DNA from 4 places in the Agrobacterium sp. NPDC058088 genome. Region 1 is predicted to be linked to each of the others. Evidence: riboswitches for the same ligand, from Rfam matches in the RefSeq annotation. Region 1 holds a riboswitch; each other region holds the start of a gene.
The links. A riboswitch is a leader RNA that binds a small molecule or an ion and turns the genes downstream of it on or off. The one in region 1 is predicted to bind cobalamin.
Positions count from the first base shown of each region.

Region 2: it holds a riboswitch for cobalamin, as region 1 does, so the genes downstream of both, bluB (5,6-dimethylbenzimidazole synthase) here and nrdH (glutaredoxin-like protein NrdH) in region 1, are expected to answer to the same signal.
Region 3: it holds a riboswitch for cobalamin, as region 1 does, so the genes downstream of both, ACFVTJ_RS07380 (CbtB-domain containing protein) here and nrdH (glutaredoxin-like protein NrdH) in region 1, are expected to answer to the same signal.
Region 4: it holds a riboswitch for cobalamin, as region 1 does, so the genes downstream of both, ACFVTJ_RS22140 (DUF1636 family protein) here and nrdH (glutaredoxin-like protein NrdH) in region 1, are expected to answer to the same signal.

Region 1 covers NZ_JBHVSU010000005.1:342,808-348,100, forward strand. The annotation lists gene nrdE (class 1b ribonucleoside-diphosphate reductase subunit alpha) at 1-607, opposite strand, end outside; gene nrdI (class Ib ribonucleoside-diphosphate reductase assembly flavoprotein NrdI) at 595-993, opposite strand; gene nrdH (glutaredoxin-like protein NrdH) at 1,006-1,227, opposite strand; cobalamin riboswitch at 1,522-1,746, opposite strand; gene ACFVTJ_RS16755 (nucleoside triphosphate hydrolase) at 1,880-2,509, opposite strand; gene ACFVTJ_RS16760 (ATP-binding cassette domain-containing protein) at 2,506-3,288, opposite strand; gene ACFVTJ_RS16765 (ABC transporter permease) at 3,288-4,370, opposite strand; gene ACFVTJ_RS16770 (sugar ABC transporter substrate-binding protein) at 4,594-5,293, opposite strand, start outside.
Region 2 covers NZ_JBHVSU010000001.1:901,232-906,524, reverse strand. The annotation lists gene ACFVTJ_RS04545 (DUF2865 domain-containing protein) at 1-956, shown strand, start outside; gene bluB (5,6-dimethylbenzimidazole synthase) at 1,149-1,865, opposite strand; cobalamin riboswitch at 1,960-2,143, opposite strand; gene ACFVTJ_RS04535 (hypothetical protein) at 2,214-3,044, opposite strand; gene ACFVTJ_RS04530 (glyoxalase superfamily protein) at 3,235-3,612, shown strand; gene ACFVTJ_RS04525 (NAD+ synthase) at 3,892-5,293, opposite strand, start outside.
Region 3 covers NZ_JBHVSU010000002.1:427,785-433,077, forward strand. The annotation lists gene ACFVTJ_RS07370 (c-type cytochrome) at 1-114, shown strand, start outside; gene ACFVTJ_RS07375 (c-type cytochrome) at 202-1,122, shown strand; cobalamin riboswitch at 1,310-1,537, shown strand; gene ACFVTJ_RS07380 (CbtB-domain containing protein) at 1,698-1,880, shown strand; gene ACFVTJ_RS07385 (CbtA family protein) at 1,892-2,602, shown strand; gene ACFVTJ_RS07390 (hypothetical protein) at 2,608-2,928, shown strand; gene ACFVTJ_RS07395 (type 1 glutamine amidotransferase family protein) at 3,025-3,591, opposite strand; gene ACFVTJ_RS07400 (GNAT family N-acetyltransferase) at 3,613-4,101, opposite strand; gene ACFVTJ_RS07405 (helix-turn-helix domain-containing protein) at 4,305-4,718, opposite strand; gene ACFVTJ_RS07410 (hypothetical protein) at 4,779-5,126, opposite strand; gene dmeR (Ni(II)/Co(II)-sensing transcriptional repressor DmeR) at 5,256-5,293, shown strand, end outside.
Region 4 covers NZ_JBHVSU010000011.1:92,625-97,917, reverse strand. The annotation lists gene cbiB (adenosylcobinamide-phosphate synthase CbiB) at 1-521, shown strand, start outside; gene ACFVTJ_RS22150 (cobyric acid synthase) at 508-1,965, opposite strand; gene cobO (cob(I)yrinic acid a,c-diamide adenosyltransferase) at 1,967-2,584, opposite strand; cobalamin riboswitch at 2,719-2,937, shown strand; gene ACFVTJ_RS22140 (DUF1636 family protein) at 3,057-3,482, shown strand; gene cobW (cobalamin biosynthesis protein CobW) at 3,479-4,516, shown strand; gene cobN (cobaltochelatase subunit CobN) at 4,554-5,293, shown strand, end outside.

The DNA.
Region 1 (5,293 bases):
TTTCCATATTGTCTTCCACACGCAGCAGAAAACACGAGACCAGTTCACCGCGGCTCTTCTTGCCAGCATTCAGAAATGTCGGCGTTGCCGGCTGGAAGCGACCGGAAATGATCTCGTCCATCAGGTCGCGAGCGAGTTGTTCGTCGCCACGCGCAAGGGCCAGCGCCACCATGCAGACGCGGTCCTCATAACGCTCCAGATAGCGTTTTCCGTCGAAGGTCTTCAGCGTGTAGGAGGTGTAATATTTGAAGGCGCCAAGGAAGGTCGGAAAGCGGAATTTCCGGGCATAGGCTTCGTCATAGAGGTCGCGAACGAAATTGAAGGAGTACTGATCCAGCACCTCCTGCTCGTAATATCCCTCTGTTACCAGATAATCGAGCTTTTCCCGGAGATTATGAAAAAAGACCGTGTTCTGGTTGACGTGCTGGAGGAAATATTGCCGGGCGGCAAGGCGATCCTTGTCGAGCTGGATCCTCCCATTCTCGTCATAGAGGTTCAGCATCGCGTTCAGCGCGTGATAATCCAGAGCGGCATCCGCTAATTTCTGGTTTGCGGCGGCTGGCTGTTTGGCGTCCTTGCGCAGCGCGCTTGAGGTCAGCGTGTCCAAAATCGTTCCAATCCATGTTTGACGTTGGCGACATCTTCCTCCGTGCCGAGAAGCTCGAAGCGATAGAGAAACGGCACGGCGCATTTGCGCGAAACGATATCTCCAGCGGATGCGAAAGCTGCGCCAAAATTCGTGTTGCCCGCCGCGATGACGCCGCGAATGAGATTTCGGTTAGAGGGCTCGTTCAAAAACCGGATGACAGGCTTCGGCACGGCACCTTTGGTGCCGCCGCCCCCATAGGTGGGGGTAACCAGCACATAGGGCTCCGACACCTGAGGGACGTCGTCATCAGCGCTGAGCGGCAGGCGAAACAATCGCCGTCCCAGTTTCAGAAGGAAACGATGGGTGTTTTCCGAACGGCTGGAATAATAGACGATCAGGCCCATCGCTCTGCCGCCTCAGCTGATCGCGCCGATCATATCAGGCCGGAAACCCGCCCAATGGCGTTCGCCGGCGACGACCACTGGAACCTGCATGTAACCGAGACCACGGACATGATCGAGAGCGTCAGCATCTTCGGAAATATCGACGATTTCATAGGGTACGCCGATGCGGTCGAGCGCGCGATAGGTGGCGGTGCACTGGACGCAGGCGGGCTTGCTGTAAACGGTGACGGTCATAATTTCCCTTTCGAAGCTATTTTGGACGCGGCAAAGCGTTGCCGATTGCAATCGCAATCGGGCGGCGGTGGTTTTGTCATTCAGGTGGGGCGTGCTCTCTGGGAGTTTCTCGGGAAATCCGACTGGTTCTCTTGGAACTACTGAAAGCCGCAGAAAATCACTCCCTACGCAGACGAGCGTAGCAACTCAAAAATATGCACTGGCATGACTTCACCCCGAAGCTTGTTCTGGAGGGGGCAGAAAAGGGCGCACGCAAATCATCTGCGTCTACACCTTCCTCCGGACACCCCGCCCGTGGACGTTTGCGCTCAAGGCAGGTCTCCTGACTTGCGGGTCACAGCATCTATTCCGGCCTTCCCGGAGCCCTTAGCTCCAGTGACTCAAATCGGAACGATGCTCGCCGCTTACAGTTGCGGGGGCAGTTTCGGCCTTGCTTCACCACGACGGCGTTACGCACCGAATTCCCGTCTTAGCTCCCAACCCTTGCGAATCGGAAGAACCTCGAACACCACATATAGTATATGAGGAAATTTTCTCGTCAATAAATAGACACACAAAAGCCCCACCCTGTGGATCAAAAAGATTCAGCACATGGTTAACAGGGGCTTAGCGGCAGGTTGGGATTACTGCTCGGGCAGGTAAAAACGCTAATCTATTCCCAGATATCGATGCGGATATCGGCGGGACGAGCGTTTTCGATCACCCTTTTTCCGTTGGGGAGATCGTTTTCAAACAGTTTGGCGTGGATTTGAGCAGCGTCCAGCCCATAACCCTGCCATCTGTTGCGCAGCCTCTCTTCAAGCACTTCGACGGATGGCCCGACGAAAATGGTGAGATCGAAACTCTCGGAAAGCATCGTCCACGGCGCCTCGTTGAGCAACAGATAATTGCCTTCGGCAAGAATCAGTCGGGTGTCAGGCGCAATCGCTCGCGCCGAGGCGATAGCGATTTCGCGGGTGCGGTCGAAAACCGGGACAAGAACTTCCTGCCCGCCCTTGCGGACGGCGCAGACGATATCAAGAAAACCACGCACGTCGAATGTTTCGGGCGCGCCCTTGCGCGGCAGCAGCCCGCGCTCTTCAAGGATGCCATTGTCCATATGGAAGCCATCCATGGGCAGGACGGCGGCCGTTTCGCCCCGCGCGAGCAAAGCATCACAAAGCGCATCCGCCAACGTGGATTTGCCGGCCCCAGGGGGACCGGCAATGGCGATGATGAAACGGGATCGACCCTCTGCCCGTCGAAGCACGTCTTCGACGATCGTCTCAAGCTTCAACGTCATGCGGCGAGCGTTTCCTGCGGCGCTTCCTTGGCGCCGGTCATGAAGGCGACGGCATCCGACATGGAATAGTCCTTCGGATTGATGACGCAGAGGCGCTTGCCCAACCGGTGAATATGGATGCGATCCGCAACCTCGAACACATGTGGCATGTTGTGCGAGATCAGAACGATCGGCAGACCGCGTGAGCGCACATCCAGAATAAGCTCCAGCACGCGGCGGCTTTCCTTGACACCAAGTGCCGCCGTCGGCTCATCGAGGATAACAACCTTGGAGCCGAAGGCTGCCGCACGCGCCACGGCGACGCCCTGACGCTGGCCACCAGACAGTGTTTCCACTGCCTGATTGATGTTCTGTATCGTCATCAGTCCAAGTTCGGAGAGTTTCTCGCGGGCAAATTTTTCCATGGCCGGGCGATCAAGCGCCCGGAACAGGCTGCCCTGAATGCCGGGTTTACGGATTTCCCGGCCGAGGAACATATTGTCGGCTATGGAAAGTGCCGGCGAGAGTGCGAGGTTCTGATAGACGGTTTCGATGCCCGCCTTGCGCGCCTCGATCGGCGAGCGGAACTGCACCGGCTGGCCTTCCAGCCTGATCTCCCCTTCGTCAGGTGTTACAGCACCGGAGATCGCCTTGATGAGCGAGGATTTTCCGGCGCCGTTATCACCGATTACGGCCAGGATTTCACCTGGATAAAGATCGAAATCAGCGTGGTCGAGGGCGGTCACCCGACCATAGCGCTTGACGAGATTGCGTGCTGTGAGAATGGGTTCTTTTGCCATCAGCCTGCTACCTTTCTGATCCACTGGTCGATTGCGACAGCCATGATGATGAGGACGCCGATCAACAGATAGGTCCATTGCGGGTCGGTTCCGATCAGCCTCAGGCCGAGCGAGAACACGCCGACAATCAGGGCCCCGAAGATCATTCCCATGATGGAGCCGCGTCCGCCGAAGAGTGACAGGCCGCCGATAACGACTGCGGTAATGGATTCGATATTGGCGAATTGTCCGGCAGTCGGCGAAACCGAGCCGATGCGGCCGATGAGGGCCCAGCCAGCGAAGGCGCAGATGAGGCCGGACAGCGTGTAGACAGTGGTCAGCATGCGCTTGACGTTGACGCCGGCAAGTTCGGCAGCGTCCGGATCATCACCCACCGCATAAAGATGACGGCCCCAGGCCGTACGGTTCAGCACATACCAGAGCAGGGCAACAAGCAGAACCATGGCGATGACGCCATAGGTGAAGACCGCGTTGCCGATGCGAAGATTCGCGCCGAAGAACTGCAGGATCGGCGCCTGCTGGGCGATATCCTGGGCGCGGATCGTCTCATTGGCGGAATAGAGGAAATTGGTCGCCAGTACGATCTGCCACATGCCGAGTGTAACAATGAAGGGGGGCAGGCGCATACGCGACACCAGGACGCCGTTTATGAAGCCACAGAACGCGCCGACCGCGAGGCCACAGAGAATGGAGAGCTCCGCCGGCAGGCCGTAGCGGAAGGTGAACTGCCCCATGATGACGGATGACAGAACCATGATCGCACCAACCGACAGATCGATGCCGGCCGTCAGGATGACCAGCGACTGCGCCGCACCGACGATGCCAACGATCGCGACCTGCTGCAGGATAAGGGTCAGCGAGAAGGCAGAGAAAAACTTGCCGCCAAGGAGCAGGCCGAAAATAATCAGCGACAGCACCAGAACGATAAGCGGCACGGCCGCCGGGCTGGAATGGAGAAAGTGCTGGAATTTTTCCAGCGCGCTCTTGTCGTGCGTATCGAAAGCGGCGACTTGCGTCGAGCTCCCCGAAAGCACTTTTTCAAATTCATTATGCGGCTGAGCCCGCACCGGCTGATCGCTCATGGATTTTCCTCCCGATCGCTCTATCGCACCGCCCTGAAACAAGGGGCCGCCTCCAAAGAGTAGGATGCGTAGATTTCAAAGTGTTGTGAAGCGGCCTCGTCATCCCCGCAGGGTGCGCAACGCGCTCGTTTGTTCCTTTGTCCGATCCCCCGGATCGTGCCTGAAATCATTCTGGTCCAAGGGCGGGGGCACGAATGCCCCCGCGGGTTTCAACGGTGAAGCATCAGCCCCAGCACTTGTTGAGACCTTCCTTCGTATCGATCGAGTCAAGACCCTTAACCGGCTTGTCGGTCACCAGCGTCACGCCGGTATCGACGAAGCTCTTGCCTGCCGTTGGCTTCGGCTTTTCGCCTGTATCGGCAAACTTCTTGACGGCTTCCACGCCGAGCGCCGCCATCAGCAGCGGATATTGCTGCGACGTCGCGCCGATCACGCCTTCCGCCACGTTCTTGACGCCTGGGCAACCACCATCGACGGAAACGATCAGAACATCCTTTTCACGGCCGACCGCTTTCAGCGCCTCATAAGCGCCGGCAGCCGCAGGTTCGTTGATGGTATGGACGACGTTGATGGTCGGGTCCTTCTGCAGCAGATTTTCCATCGCCGCGCGGCCGCCTTCTTCGTTGCCGTTGGTAACGTCGTTACCGACGATACGCGGATCTGTCTCGTCGCCGATCTTGTTAATGTCCTTCACGTCGATGCCAAAGCCCTTCATGAAGCCCTGGTTGCGCAGCACATCAACCGTCGGCTGGGAGGGGGTGAGGTTGAGGAAGGCGATCTTTGCGTCCTTGGCTTTGTCGCCGAGGGTGCCGGCGGCCCATTTGCCGATCAGCTCGCCGGCCAGAAGGTTGTCCGTGGCGAAGGTGGAATCGGCAGCATCGACGGGCTCCAGAGGCGTATCGAGAGCGATCACCAGAAGGCCG
Region 2 (5,293 bases), on a different contig from region 1:
GTCGTTACGCCAATGCGCTTGCCCGCCAGAACATCGTCATCCGCAAGATCAGGAACGACATGCGCAGCTATGGCTGCTCATCAGGCAGCGTCATCGTTTATGGCAATCCCAATGCCGGGCTCTGCGCCGAGATCGGCGATGCGCTGGTGGATGCCGAGGCCGAACGTGACGCGATCATCCGCGACCGCGACGATGCCATGGCGGCGGCGAGGAACGACGACAGTGACGTCAGGCGCGAGCGCATTCTCGCCGCCCTCGATGCCAATGGCTGCACGACGATGCCGGAAACGGCCACGCGACCGCCCCAGGCTCCCAACGTAACCCGTTATCCCGATGCCTTCAGGCAGGGTGGCGTTGAGCCGGGACAGACAGGACTTTCGCCCTACCCCAATGCCTCCGCCGAGGGCGGGCTTCGCACACTCTGCGTGCGCACCTGCGACGGCTCTTTCTTCCCGATCGCCTCCAACGCCTCGCCGCTCGATTTCCGCGCCCAGGCCGAACAGTGCCAGAAAATGTGCCCGGGAACCGAAACGGAACTCTATTTCCACTCCATGACGGATCAGGAAACAGCAGACATGGTGTCCGCTGAGACCGGCAAACCCTACAAGGACCTGCCCACCGCCTTCGCCTATCGCAATGCCTCAACGAAAGCGCCCGGCTGCGCCTGCAACATGGCAGCCTATCACGAGGAGATGCAAAAGCAGGAACAGGCGTCCCGGCCGGAAGCCGAAAAGCCCTATTCCAGCATCACCACCATTCCATCACCCCAAGGTGACAAGGCCCCAAAGCCCGCCGAGCAGCAGGCCGCAAAGCCGCCGGAGCAACCCGTTCCCGAGCGCGACTATGACCCGAACGATGCGAAAGTGCGTGTCATCGGACCCAAATTCCTGCCGGACCAGACCGGCAAGATCGACCTGAAAAACCCGGCGCTGAAAGGTATACAGCCGCAGCAGTGACTACGTCGTCAGCGAGCGCGCGAGGCGTATTTCTTCTCCCCGCCTTGGAGAAGTCCGCGGCAGCGGGATGAGGGGGCAAGGGTGGTGAGGTACGGCAATGTTGCCCCCTGATCCGACCCTTCGGGCCACCTTCTCCCGGGCGGGGAGAAGAAATGCACGCCAATGTCCCGCCCTATTCGCAGGCCTCCGTGTTTACACCCCACCCCAGCGGTTACGAAACACAAGCTCTTCCAGCGGCACGCGCTGCCGCCAGCCCTTCACCGCCAGTTCCGGTTCGGTATAAAGCGTATCGACGCGACCGAGGCACAGCCAGGCGACGATCTCGATATGATCGGGAATATCCAGAATGGCCCTGATATCGCTGTCATGGAAAATGCTGACCCAGCCAACGCCGACGCCTTCGGCGCGGGCCGCGAGCCAGAGGTTCTGGATGGCGCAGACGGTGGAATAGACATCCGTGCGCGGATTATGGGTGCGGCCCAGCACCACCTTGCCACCCCGTGTCGGATCGCAGGTGACGCAGATGCTGAGCGGCGCCTTGCGGATTCCTTCGAGCTTAAGGCTGCGATAAAGCGCCTGCTGCTCGCCCGCAAACATCGCCGCCGCCTCTTCATTGGCGCGGCTGAAGGCTTCCCATGCAGCCCCACGCACGGCGCTATCGGTAACGAGAGTGAAATTCCACGGCTGCATGAAACCGACAGAGGGAGCGGCATGCGCCGCTCTCAGGAGGCGCTCGACGAGATCATCCGGCAGCGGCTCTGGCAGGAACTGGTCGCGCACATCACGCCGCGTCTCGATGGCGCGGTAGATCGCCTCGCGCTCGTCCCCGGAAAACGGGCGAGCGGGTGAAAGCGCGTGATCGAAGGGGTTGGTGTCGTGTGGCGTGGTGACGGGCGGTTCGGTCGGCATCGTTTATCCCTAACAATGCGGGCGGGCCGGTGCCGAAACCATGGGAGGTTTGCAGCGACGACGCGCTTTCCAGCAACCTGCCGCCGTCCGCGCGGTTCGGTCCATCCTGCCAGGCCGGTCTTCTGACTAAGCTTCATCCGCCCCGTTTCGCCTTCCCGAATTGCTTCAGTGGCATGAGAAACAGAGCATCCGCCTCACAGCGTTGGGCACGTTCCGGTTTTTCACCGGATTCCCGATTCTCCCGCCGGAGGGCGGGCACCTGACGGGTGAAGCTATGGGCAAAAAAGCTTGCGAACACAAGTGTCGTGCAGGTGGTGCGGCAATGTGGCCTGCCGCAGCTTGCCTTCATCATTCCACCGGGAAATATCTGACATAAGCGAACTCGTCGCCATCAGGTGACCAGTTGGGAGAGTTCATCGTGCCCTGCCCGCCAAACAGCTCGAAAAGCGTTTCGACATTGCCGCCATCCATATCCATCAGCCGCACCCGCACGTCGAGATCGCGCGGATGATCGAAGACGTCGGCGTCATAAGAAACGAATACCACCTTATCACCGGTCGGAGACGGGTGTGGAAACCAGTCGCCATAGGGGCTGTCGGTTATACGCTCGACGGCGGAACCATCCACCCGCACCCGCCAGATCTGCATCAACCCGGTACGGCTGGAATTGAAATAGATCCACGCACCGTCAGGCGAATAATCCGGCCCGTCATTGCGGCCTTCACCATGGGTAAGGCGTGTCTCAACGCCGCTGTCTATGTCCATGGAGTAAATATCGAAAACCTGATCACGAATGCCGCAATAGGCAAAGCTCTTCCCATCCGGCGACCAGCCGTGCCAGTAGGAAGGAAGGTTCTTCGTCATCAGCTGCGGCACGCCGCCTGCCGAGGACAGGAGATAGATGGCGCTCTTGCCGAATTCCACCTTGTCGGAAATGGCATAAAGCGAACCATCAGGCGAAATGCCGTGGTCATTGTTGCAGAGCGTGGCAAAGCCGGTATCGACCTTCTCCGGCGACGCATCACCGGTAAGAGACAGGCGATAAATCAGCCCTTCGCTGTTCAACAGCAGATATTTGCCATCCGGCGACCAGTTCGGCGCCTCGAACAGGTCAGGCGTCTGCCACACAATCCGCATCTGTCGGGTGCGGATGTTGAAGATTTCGATGGAACTGCGCATTCTGCCTCCCGGGCTTTAAAAGTCTGGCTCGGACCGTTGGCACGCGCGCACATTCCGTTTGCTTTAACCACCGCCGTGATTATGATCCTATGGCCGCAGGCACCGTCCTGCAAATTCAAATCGGAAAAAACGCCAGCGTTCCGGCACCGCCCGTGACCCTCCCCGTTTCTCCCAGATCCGAGGTTCCGCGATGAATACCATCGCCGATCACGGCATCCGGTTCGGCCGGATCGCCGCAATGCTTCCTGTCAGAAGTATCGAAAAGGCCCATGATTTTTATGTCGGCGTACTCGGTTTCGAAAAGACCTTCGAAAACGGCAATCCCGTCGGCTTCATGATCCTGAAACAGGGCAATGCCGAGCTGCATCTGACATTGCAGCCGGCCCACAGGGCAGCTCCTTTCAACGTGGCGCATATGATGGTGAGCGATGTCGATGCGCTGCACGCGATTTGCAAAAGCCATGGGCTGCGCATCATCAAGGGGCTGCAGGACAAGGATTATGGTCTGAGGGCCTTTGTCTTTGAAGACCCTGATGGCAATCGCATCGATGTGGGGCAGGTTATTTGAGGTGAGTGAAGAGTGGCGCGGGGTTTTCTCCGCGCCATTCATGAACCCCCATCGTGGACCGAGCGCATGCCGCATGTTTCTTCTCCCCGAGGGGGAGAAGGTCGCGGCAGCGGGATGAGGGGGCAAGGGTAGTGAGATACGGCAATCGTGCCCCCTCATCCGACCCTTCGGGCCACCTTCTCCCCGGCGGGGAGAAGAAATATGCCGCACCGTCTCACAGGCAATCAACCTCGATGACGCAGGACCGGCCTTAAACGCGCCTTCCGGAAACCGCCTTAGTCACCGATCCCTGAACCGGTTGGTGATCGGATAACGCCGGTCACGCCCAAAATTCTTCTTGGTGATCTTAACACCCGGCGCCGATTGCCGGCGCTTGTATTCGGCGAGGTAGAGCAGATGCTCCACCCGATGCACGGTCGCCAAATCATGGCCGCGCGCCAGAATTTCCTCGACCGACATTTCCTTCTCGACAAGGCATTCGAGAATATCGTCCAGCACCGGATAGGGCGGCAGCGAATCCTGGTCGGTCTGGTTGGGGCGCAATTCGGCCGATGGCGCCTTGGCGATGATGTTGGCGGGGATCACCTCGCCGGAAGGGCCCAGCGCACCCGGCGGCACATGGGCGTTGCGCCAGGCGGAAATGGCATAGACCTGCATCTTGTAGAGGTCCTTGATGGGGTTGAAACCGCCATTCATATCGCCATAAAGCGTGGCGTAGCCCACAGACATTTCCGACTTGTTACCCGTCGTCACCACCATTGAGCCGAACTTGTTCGAAACGGCCATCAAAATGGTGCCGCGCGTGCGGCTCTGCAGGTTTTCCTCGGTGATGCCCTCTTCGGTGCCCTCGAAAAGTTCTGACAGCGCCGAGAGAAAGCCTTCCACCGGCTCGACGATCGGCACGATATCGTAACGGCAACCGAGCGCCCGGGCGCAATCGGCGGCATCCTTCAACGATTCTTCCGAGGTATAGCGGTAAGGCAGCATGATGCAGCGCACCCGCTCCTCACCAAGCGCATCGACGGCAAGGGCAGCGCAGATCGCCGAATCGATACCGCCGGAAAGGCCAAGAACCACGCTCTTGAAACCGTTCTTGTTAACATAGTCGCGAAAGCCCAGCATGCAGGCGCGGTAATCCGCCTCCTCGCCCTCGGGAATCTTCGAGAATGGCCCGCTCTCGCAGCGCCAGCCGTCCGCGGTACGTTTCCAGTCGGTGACGGCAAGCGTGGCCTCGAACTGGCTCATCTGGAAGGCGAGCGTCTTGTCTGCATTAAAGGCGAAGCTCGCACCGTCGAATACCAGCTCGTCCTGCCCGCCCAGCTGATTGGCGAAAACGAGCGGAAGCCCGCTCTCGATCACCTGCCGGAGCGCCACCTGATGGCGCACATCCAGCTTGCCACGATAATAGGGCGACCCATTCGGCACCAGCAGGATTTCCGCCCCACTTTCGGCCAGCGTCTCGCACACGCCCATGTCGTTCCAGATTTCCTCGCAGATCGGAATGCCGATCCGCACACCACGGAAATTATAGGGACCGGAAATCGACCCTTCGGAGAAAACGCGTTTTTCGTCGAACTCGCCGTAATTTGGCAGGTCGATCTTGTCGCGCAGCGCAATGATCTTGCCGCCATCCAGCAGCGCCACCGAATTGTGCCGGCCCGTCTCGCCTTGGCGCGGAAAG
Region 3 (5,293 bases), on a different contig from region 1:
GCGGACACGGTTCTCGCCAATCTCCCAACCGATCAGGCTGGCGTCGCCACCGCCATGAAGACCCTCGGCGCCGATTGCGGCACCTGTCATCAGACCTATCGTCTGAAGAAGTAATCGAAGCACTTTGGAAACGCCGCTTCCCGGCGGCGTTTTTCCGACCGAAAGACATCTGACCGGGTCAGGTGAGAATGGGGAGAGGGCATGTCCTCCATCTGGACGAAACTCGTGGGCGGGGCCGTTGTCGCGGCCATTGCGGGCTACGGCATATTCACCTGGGTTACCGCCCCTCAGCGGCAGGCGCCAAGCCATTGGGTAAGCCTCGGCGAACCGGATCTGGCCAATGGCGAAACGCTGTTCTGGGCGGGCGGCTGCGCAAGCTGCCATGCCGCACCCGATGCCAAGGGCGAGGGGATGCTGACGCTTTCCGGCGGACAGGCGCTGAAAAGCCCCTTCGGCACCTTTCATGTTCCCAATATTTCCTCCGATCCGCAACATGGCATAGGCGGCTGGACCCTGGCTGAATTCGGCGATGCGATGACGCGGGGTGTGGGCAAGAACGGCGAACATCTCTACCCGTCCTTTCCCTATGCCTCCTATGCGCGCATGACGCAGAAGGACATCAACGACCTCTTCGGTTATCTGAGAACCCTGCCGGCCAGCCAGAACGACGCGCCGGACCATGATCTGCCGTTCCCCTTCAACCTGCGCATGGCGCTGGGCGGCTGGAAGTTCCTCTATTTCGATCCCTCCGCACCGCCGCGCGTCGAACTTGCCAACGCCAATGCTGAATTGCTGCGCGGCCAATATCTGGTGGAAGGGCCGGGCCATTGCGGCGAATGCCACACGCCGCGCGATGCGCTGGGCGGCTTCCTTGCTAGTCAGTGGCTGGCCGGTGGTCCCAATCCGGAAGGCGAGGGCCGCATTCCTGATATCACCCCCGGCTCGCAGAGCATTGGAAGCTGGACGAAGGCCGATATTGCCGGCTACCTCGAAACCGGCTTCACCCCTGACTTCGACAGCGCCGGCGGCTCCATGGTCAAGGTCCAGCAGAACATGGCGCATCTGACCGCCGAAGACCGAGATGCGATTGCCGCCTATCTGAAGGCGATACCGGCGCGGTAAAAAGGCTTGCTGGCGCCCGCCATGCACCTCACGTCGTGCTCGGGCCTGTCCCGAGCATCCACAACTGATGGATTTGACGCTACGTGGCTGGATTCTCGCGACAAGCCCGAGAATCACGGAAGAGGGCCGTAAAGCCCTGTGCGTTCAAAGCAAACGCGGCCACCATTGACTCCCGCTCTCGCCCGGCGGATAACAACCTTGTGATGGTTCCTTCCGGGCGTTCCGGAAGGTGAAAAGGGAACACGATAGGGAAACATCCTCATTCGTGGCTGCCCCCGCAACTGTGAGCGGAGAGCCTGAAACGAAATGCCACTGGCAAGCCATCTCGCCCCATTCAAGGCGAGGGCGATGCCGGGAAGGTGTTTCAGGTTTTGACCCGTAAGCCAGGAGACCTGCCATCACGGAAATATCCATGCCGGCGGGGTGTCCGGAAGAGCGGAATTTCAGGGTGGCGGGATCAATGCCGCCCTGTGTCAGTCTCGTATCCCCGTGGTGAAGTATATCGCATGCGGTCTCGCGGCTTCTGCCGCCCGGCCGCGTCCAAAGGCGCGGGGTCGCGCCGGAGAGGGGTCACCATGTCCATTAATCAGAATACGGCCAATGCCGCCGCGTCTGCAAAAACAGCGAGCTTCGCGCAATCGCTCACCGCGATCGTGCTCGGCCTGTTCGTCGTCGGTTTTGTCGGCTTTTCCCATGTGGAAGCCGTTCACAATGCCGCGCACGACACGCGCCATGCCAATGCCTTCCCCTGCCATTGAGGGGAAGTAGCATGTCGTCTTTCCGAAATATCGTTTTTACCGCCGTGCTCGTCGGCATTGTCGGCGGTTTCGCTGTCTCGGCCATGCAGGCTGTCGGCACCACGCCGCTCATCCTTCAGGCGGAAACTTTTGAAAGCGCCGGCGAAGCACCCCACAGCCATGATGCGCCTGCGCCGGGCGCTGCGGCTTCCGCCCACGAGCACAATGAAGAGGCCTGGGCGCCGGCCGATGGTTTCGAGCGTACCGCCTACACCGTCGCCGCCAATGTGCTGACCGCCATCGGGTACGCGCTGGTGCTGACCGGCCTCATTTCGCTGCGCGGCACCAATGCTGGCTGGCGCGAGGGTCTTCTGTGGGGTGTTGCCGGTTTTGCCGCCGTGATGCTCGCCCCCATGATCGGCCTGCCGCCGGAACTGCCGGGCAGCCCGGCCGCCGCGCTTGAGGCACGGCAGATCTGGTGGCTCTCGACGGTTGCCGCAACCGCGGGCGGCATTGCGCTGATCGCATTCCGCCGCGAGCCATGGGCCATCGTTCTGGCGCTGGTGCTGATCGTCGCGCCGCATGTGGTGGGCGCGCCCCTACCGCCGGAAGGCGAACATGCGCTGGCGCCGCTGCCGCTGGAACGCCAGTTCATCGTTGCCGCCACAGTCACCAGCTTCGTTTTCTGGGCGCTTCTCGGCACGCTGAGCGCGTTTTTCCTGAAGCGCTTCCAGCAGGCCTGAAAACCATGCAAGACGCAGCGGAATGGAGTGACGAACTCGATGCGCTGCGTTTTGCCGTTCCCGGCCACGGCGCGCCTTGCGCCGTACACCGGCTTGCCTTCAAGGCCGTGCTGGGGCCGAGTCCCGCGGGGCAGGCGGCTCTTGCCTTTTTCCACGACAATAAAGCAGCCTTTTTGCTGGCGGCATTTGCCAAGATAAAACGTGCAAATTTACCCGCCGGCCGCAGTCTGCATTTGAACAGCCGCGATATTCGCCGTGCGATTGCCGGGGAGGACGAGGAGCCCGTGGCGCGCGTGTGCCGGGTGCTTGATCGGGGTGATGGGTGAGGGTGCCAGGACGTTCGTATTTTGCACCACCTCATTCCTGTGACAAGCACAGGAATGAGGTGGGGGCTTAGGCGACCTGTAATATCAGCGTCCGCCTTACCGATGCTCCGCCGCAAAAACCTGAAGTTCCGCCTCGGCTTCCGGACCAAAGAGGCCAAGGCTTTTCAGAATTTCCACAGCAAAACTCACCGGCGCGCTGCCGGGTGCGGTGATGATGCCGCCATCGCTGACCGCTTTCGGCTGGTCGCGATAAAGACCATCGCCACGATAGGCCGGATAGCCCTTGTGTGAGGCGAGCGAATTGCCGGTATGGGCAACATCGTTCAGAGCACCCGTGCCCGCCAGCGCGCTAGCGGCTGCACAGATACCGGCCACCAGCCGGTCCTTTTCGCGAAAGCGCTGCACCAGCCCGCCAAGTTCGACAGCCGTTCCCTTTTCCCAGCTGAGACCGCCGGGAATGACGAGCGCATCGAAGTCAACGGGATCGAGCGCATCATAGGGTGTATCCGGCGTCACCTTCAGCCCGCCCATCGACGTTACCGGCCGCCCGTCCGGGGTCGCATAAACGATCTCGACGCCGAGATAGCTGCGTGCCGCCGCAGCGAGCAGCGCCGGTTCCCAGTCCGCAAAATCCTGTGCGAGCGCAATGGCGATCCGTGTCATGGCCGTCTCCGTGGTTTTTAATCAGGCGATGGACTGCATGTAGCGCATACCGGTAACCGGACGCGGCGCGAAATCCATGTTTTCGTAGAAACGATGCGCCGCGACATTACCGGTCGTGGCGCTGACGGAAAGATAGTCGCAGCCGAGGCGCTTGGCGATATCGCGGGCGCGGGATACCAGATGCTGGCCGGTGCCATGGCCGCGATGACCGTCACGCACGAAGAGATGATGCAGCTCAAGCCCGCGCCGGCCTTCCTGCGCCCTGTAGAGCGGCAGAAGCAGGGCGTAACCGATCAGCGCGCCATCGGCTTCGGCGACGAGACCATGCACCCAGGGCAGGGCGCCGAACAGGTCGCGCTCAAGCTTCGCCGGCGTGATCGCCGCCGCATCGCCATGGTAGGAGGCAAGCAGCGTGATCATCTCGTTGAGCTCGGGCAAATCCGTCTTGCGCGCGCCGCGAATGATGACGACGGGCGGTCTTTCCAATGTGAGGGAGCTATCTTCGGTCATTTCTTCGGTCCTTTGGTCTTATCGGTGCCGTCAGGACGTTTGAAAACAACAAAGCCGCCTGACGGCGGCTTGTTGACAATATGATCTGTCGAGCCGCCCTTAAAGGAAGGCCCAAAAGTACGAGCAGGAGATGGGTGCGCGTTCGTTGATCATGAGAGATGCAATGCGCCCGAATCCGTCATCTGTCAAGCTCGGTTTTCGGCTCAATGCTCGCCTTCGCACATGCCATGGTTGGAAAGCGCGCGGATGACATAACAATCCTCGATCGAATGGCCGTGGCAATGGGAGACGATGCGTTCCAGCTCGTGTTCCAGCTTTTTCAGGCTGGCAATCTTCTCGCGCACATGGGCAAGATGCTCGGCGGCGATGCGATCAGCACCCTCGCAGGGCATCTGCCGGTGCTGGCTGAGCGCGAGCAGCTCACGGATGGCCTCGATGTTCAGGCCGAGATCGCGCGCATGGCGGATGAAGGCCAGCCTTTCGAGGTCGGATTTTTCGTAACGGCGCTGGTTGCCATCCGAACGATCCGCCTCGCGGATGAGGCCCATCTGCTCGTAATAGCGGATCGTCGGTACCTTGACGCCGGTGCGTTTCGACAGTTCACCGATGGACAGCATGGCTTTCTCCATATCTCCAGTCTCTAGAGATATGGCTTTTCCGTCCCCGGTTCAATGGCCTTAAGCGGCGTCGTTGACGCCAAGCGCCTGGGCTAATGCCTTCAGAATCTGCGATTCGAGGCTTGCCATATCCGGCGGGGCGGAAGCGGCCACCTCAGCATTGGCGCCAGTGGGGGCGGAAGCGCCGCTGTCCATGTTCCAGAGAGCAGCAGCCAGGCTCGCGGAGGCCCCGGCCAGCGGAGCGACGGTGGTGGCGACATTGCCTGCCACCGAAATGGCGCGATGGGCCGCCCGCGTGAGCTCCTGCAGAGCCTCGGTGGTAGACTGGCTTTCCCGGTTATGCGCAGGCGCGATGCCGCGGACGGGAGAGGCGAAATTGATGCTGCTGGTTGCTGCGATAGTCGTCATGACCGTGAGTCCCCTAGTTCTGATGGAGCATTTTTAAGGTCCGAAACATTCCCGAAGATTGCGTCATGCACGCCTTGCGCAAAAAATAACAGCAATATACTATACCCCCCTATAGTATATGAGGTGCTCATGTCCCATACGATCCGCAACAAGGACAAGCTGCTTGC
Region 4 (5,293 bases), on a different contig from region 1:
GTCTCGCCGAGAATTTCTCCGATGGCATCGTGGCTCCCGCTGTCTGGCTCGGGTTACTGGGCCTGCCCGGCGGTGCCGCCTATAAGGCGATCAATACGGCCGACAGCATGATCGGCCATCGTTCGCCGCGCCATGAGGCCTTCGGCTGGGCTTCGGCGCGGCTGGATGATCTCGTTAATCTGCCGGCTTCAAGACTGAGCGGCAGCCTGTTTGTGGTTGCCGCATTTTTTGTCGAGGGCGCGTCGCCAAAAGCGGCCATTGCCGCGATCCGCCGCGATGCGCGCCACCACCGCTCCCCCAATGCAGGCTGGCCGGAGGCGGCGCTGGCTGGTGCGCTCGGTTTTGCGCTTGCCGGACCGCGTTCTTACGGCGGACGGATGATCGAAGCGCGTTTCATGGGGGAAGGCGGAAGGTCGGCGCTGGTCGCCGGTGATATTCGCACGGCACTACGGCTGGCACGAATTGCGGACCTGTTGCTGATCGGCCTGTTCGGACTTCTGGCGATCCTTATCGCGCTATAGCCAGCAGCCTGTCGAGATCGAGGTGCTGCTCCATATGCGCAGCTAGCCGGTCGAGAACCGCATCCACCTGCTCATCATAGTTCAGGGCCGTGCCCTGCCCGCCGAGACGCTGCAGCCACGCGCTGCGCTGGCTGTTATCCGCAAAGAGGCCGTGAATATAGGTGCCGAAGACACGGCCGTCGGGTGAGATGCTTCCATCGTAATGCCCGTCGATCATCGAAAACGCCAGATTGCCTGCTGCTGCCGTGGTTTCCCCGACATGCATTTCGTAGCCGGATAAACAAACACCATCAAAGCTCACGCCTTGAACGGAAACGAGTCGCTTGTCACCCGTTAAAACCGTGTCGACATCAAGCAGACCTAGCCCGTCGACAGTCGCCGGCGATCCCTCGATGCCGTCAGGATCGGCAACGGTTTTTCCAAGCATCTGGTAACCGCCGCAAAGGCCGAGAACGTAGCCGCCGCGGCGCACATGCGCCTTTATGTCGATGTCCAAGCCGGCATCTTTCAGCACGGCGAGATCGGCAATGGTGGATTTCGAACCACATAGCAAAACCAGCCGGCAATCGGAGGGGATCGTCCCACCCGGCCGTACACGGATGAGTTCTACATCCGGTTCCATGTCGAGGGGATCGAGGTCGTCGAAATTGGAAATATGCGGCAGGATCGGCACGGCGATGCGGATCTTTGCGTCGGGCTTCTGTTGGGCCGGGCCGGAAAGCCCCAGCGCATCTTCCGCCGGCAGTTTTGCGGCATCTGAGAAATGTGGCAGAAGCCCTATGGAGGCCCAGCCGGTCTTTTCCGCAATCATCCGCATGCCCTCGGAAAACAGCGCCGGATCGCCACGAAAGCGGTTGACGATGAAGCCTTCGATCATTGCCGCGTCATCGACGTCGAGCACCGCCTTGGTTCCGACGAGGCCGGCAATGACGCCACCCCGATCGATATCGCCGATCAGGATCACCGGCACATCGGCGGCCCGTGCGAAACCCATATTGGCGATGTCGTTGGCGCGCAGGTTGATTTCCGATGCGCTGCCAGCCCCTTCCACCAGCACCAGATCGGCCTGTTGTTTCAGGCGCTCGAAACTATCAAGCACGCGTGGCATCAGCCCGGCCTTCATGTGCTGATAGTCGGCTGCCTTGGCATTACCGACGATCTTTCCCTGTACCACCACCTGTGCGCCGGTTTCGCTCTGCGGCTTCAGCAGCACTGGATTCATGTGCACGGAAAGCGGCACGCCCGCTGCCCGTGCCTGCAGGGCCTGCGCGCGACCGATCTCGCCGCCATCGGCGGTGACAGCGGCATTGTTCGACATGTTCTGCGGTTTGAACGGCAGGACGGAGAGGCCACGCCGGGTGAATGCGCGGGCAAGGCCGGCCACCATCAGCGATTTGCCGACATCGGAGCCGGTTCCCTGAAACATCAGTACCCGGGCAGTCATATCAGAATTCTATCCCGGCTTGAGCTTTCACGCCTGCCTTGAAGTGATGTTTCACCAGCGTCATCTCCGTCACCATGTCGGCGACGTCGATCAGCGGTTGCTTGGCGTTGCGACCGGTGACGATGACATGCAGATCGGGCCGGCGACTGGACAACGTTTCGACAACCTCTTCCAACGGCAGGTATTCGTAACGCAAGGCGATGTTCAGTTCGTCAAGAACCAGAAGGCCGATAGTTTGATCGGCCATCAGAGCCTTGGCCTCCTCCCACGCCTTTGTCGCTGCTGCGACGTCACGCTTGAGATCCTGCGTGTCCCAGGTGAAACCTTCGCCCATGGTGCGCCACACGATCTTTTCGCCGAACAGGGTCAGAGCCTGCTGTTCGCCTGTCGACCAGGCACCCTTGATGAACTGAACGATGCCGACCCTTCGCCCGGTGCCGAGCATACGCAGAGCAAGACCGAAGGCCGCTGTGGACTTGCCCTTGCCGGGGCCTGTGTTGATCATCAGCAGGCCTTTTTCGATGGTCTTTTCGGCGACTTCGGCGTCCTGCACCGTCTTGCGGTTGACCATTTTCTGCCGGTGGCGTTCGGCTTCGCTGTCGCTGATGTCGCGGGTCATCGCCTTTTCCTTCTCATCCATCGGCCTGGAACCTTATGCCCCCGCCATTCGGAGCGGCGACTATACTCAATTTGCCGCACCCGGCAATGTGCCGGTCACGGGTGCGCGGCATTGACCCTCACACCCGTTCAGCCTAATGGTAAGGGACTGACGGTCTTTTCCCGGCAACGGGAAAAGCTAAGAGGGAACACGGTTCCGCCCCGACAAAGGGTCATTCCGTGGCTGCCCCCGCAACTGTAAGCGGTAAGCCCGCGCCGTAAAGCCACTGGACCTCTCACGGGGTTCGGGAAGGCGGTGTCCGGGTGTTGATAGAGCCGCAAGCCAGGAGACCTGCCGTTTCAGGAAAAAACGTCTGCCGGGCGGGGTGCTCCGGTCAGTCGGTCAGATCGAACTGCCGGTTTGCGCCCGTCCGCATACCGTTTTCGATATCCGCACCCCGAAGAATTTTAATTTGGCGTGGGAACGGGACGGTTTGGATATTTCAGCGACATCTTCATGTGCAAACGCGAGCGCACTGAGCAAAACGGCGCCCGGCGTCACCGTCTTCGTATGCCGGAGCTGTCGCGATGATGTCGATCCGAATGCCGAACCGCGCCCCGGTTCGCGTCTTGCCGATGCCGTTATCGAAAAGGCGCAGGAGAGCGGTATTGCCGTTCGTTCCGTCAATTGTCTTGCCAATTGCAAGCGTGGTCTCAGCGCCGTTCTGCGCAGCGCCGATGGCTGGTCTTATGTGTTTGGCGGGCTGACGCCGGATGATGCGGAAGACCTGCTGACTGGCGCGCGGCTGCTTTCTGCCGCGCCCGATGGCCTGATGCCCTGGCGCGGCCGCCCCGAACCCTTAAAGCGCGGCATGGTGGCGCGCATTCCCCCATTCGATTTTACCGAGGAGAGATCATGAGCACCCTTGTGGACCGCGTTCCCTGCACCATCGTCACCGGCTTTCTGGGGGCCGGAAAAACCACGCTGCTGCGTGGCCTTCTCGAAAAGCTTGACGGCAAGCGTCTCGCCATCATCGTCAATGAATTCGGCGATATCGGCATCGACGGCGAAATTCTGAAAGGTTGCGGCATTGAAAGCTGCCCGGAGGAAAACATTGTCGAGCTGGCCAATGGCTGCATCTGCTGCACGGTGGCGGATGATTTCCAGCCAGCCATCGAACAAATCCTCAGCCGCCAGCCGAAAGTGGAGCATATCCTCATCGAGACTTCCGGCCTTGCCCTGCCGAAGCCCCTCGTACAGGCCTTCCAATGGCCTGCGATCAAGAGCCGCGTGACTGTCGATGCCGTGGTCGCCGTGGTGGACGGTGCGGCGCTGGCCGAGGGTCAGGTTGCTCATGACATGGAAGCGCTCGCAGCCCAGCGCGCCAATGACGAGGTGCTCGACCATGATGACCCGGTCGAAGAGGTCTTCGAGGATCAGGTTGCCTGCGCCGATCTCATCGTGCTCACCAAGGCCGATCTTCTCGATGATGCCGGTCTCGACAAGGCAAAGGCGCATGTCCTCGAACATCTGCCGAAGGCGGCAAAGATCGTTGTGGCTTCGAATGGCGCCATCGATCCTGCCGTGCTGATCGGTCTCGGCCTTGCGGTGGAAGAGGATATCGAAAACCGCCGCACCCATCATGATGGCGAACTTGACCATGAACATGATGATTTCGACAGCTTCGTCGTCGATCTGCCGGCTGTTACCGATCCGGAAGCTCTGGCGGCCCGTATCGCCGAGACGGCCGCTGCCGAAAATGTGCTGCGTATCAAGGGCTTCATCGAAGTCGCGGCCAAGCCCATGCGTTTGCAGGTGCAGGCGGTCGGCAGCCGCGTCAACCATTATTACGACCGTCCGTGGGCGGCGGGTGAGGAGCGCCGCAGCCGCCTCGTCATCATCGGCGAAAAGGGTATCAACCGCGAAAAGATCGAACAGATGCTGGCCGCGTGACATGAGCTGCGACGCACTTTTACTGGAAAAGCTTTGAATGCATATTCTCGCCACCACGTCCTCGTCTCTGGACGACCTGATCGAGCCGGTTGATCTCAACCAGCCCCGTTCGGATGTGGTGGTGCTGTCTTTTTCGGCAAGCGATCTTGCCGGGCTTGAGCGGGCGTGGCGGCAGGCGGGAGATAAGCTTCCATCCCTTTCTGCCGCGAACCTGTCCGAACTTCGGCATCCGATGTCGGTCGATCTCTGGATCGAAAAAACAGCGGAACATGCCCGCGTTATCCTTATCCGGATTCTCGGTGGTGCGGAGCGCTGGCGCTACGGGGTCGATCAGCTGGCCATTCTGGCGCGCGGGCGCGGCATCAAGCTTCTGCTTTTGCCGGGGGAATGCAGCGAGAGGGATGAAAAGCTCGAGGCTGCCTCCACGGTTGATAAGCCGACGCTGGCCTCCGTTCTCTCCTTCTTCCGGGAAGGTGGGGCGGAGAATATGGCCCGCCTTGCCGCTGGCCTTCCTGTTCTGGCGGATGGCGGAGAATGGCCGGATATAAAGGCGGTGCCCCTCCCGAAAGCTGGCTTTTATCGCCCGGATCTGGGTGTTGTGGGGCAGGAAGAGGCTTGTGCGGGGTTTCCTGCCGGTGCGCCAGTTCTGCCCATTCTCTTTTACCGTTCCATGCTTTTGGCGGAAGATGCAGTACCCGTTGATACGTTGTTTCAGGCGCTCTCTTCCCGCGGTTTTGCGCCCCTGCCGATTTTTGTCAGCGGGTTGAAGGATGGGGA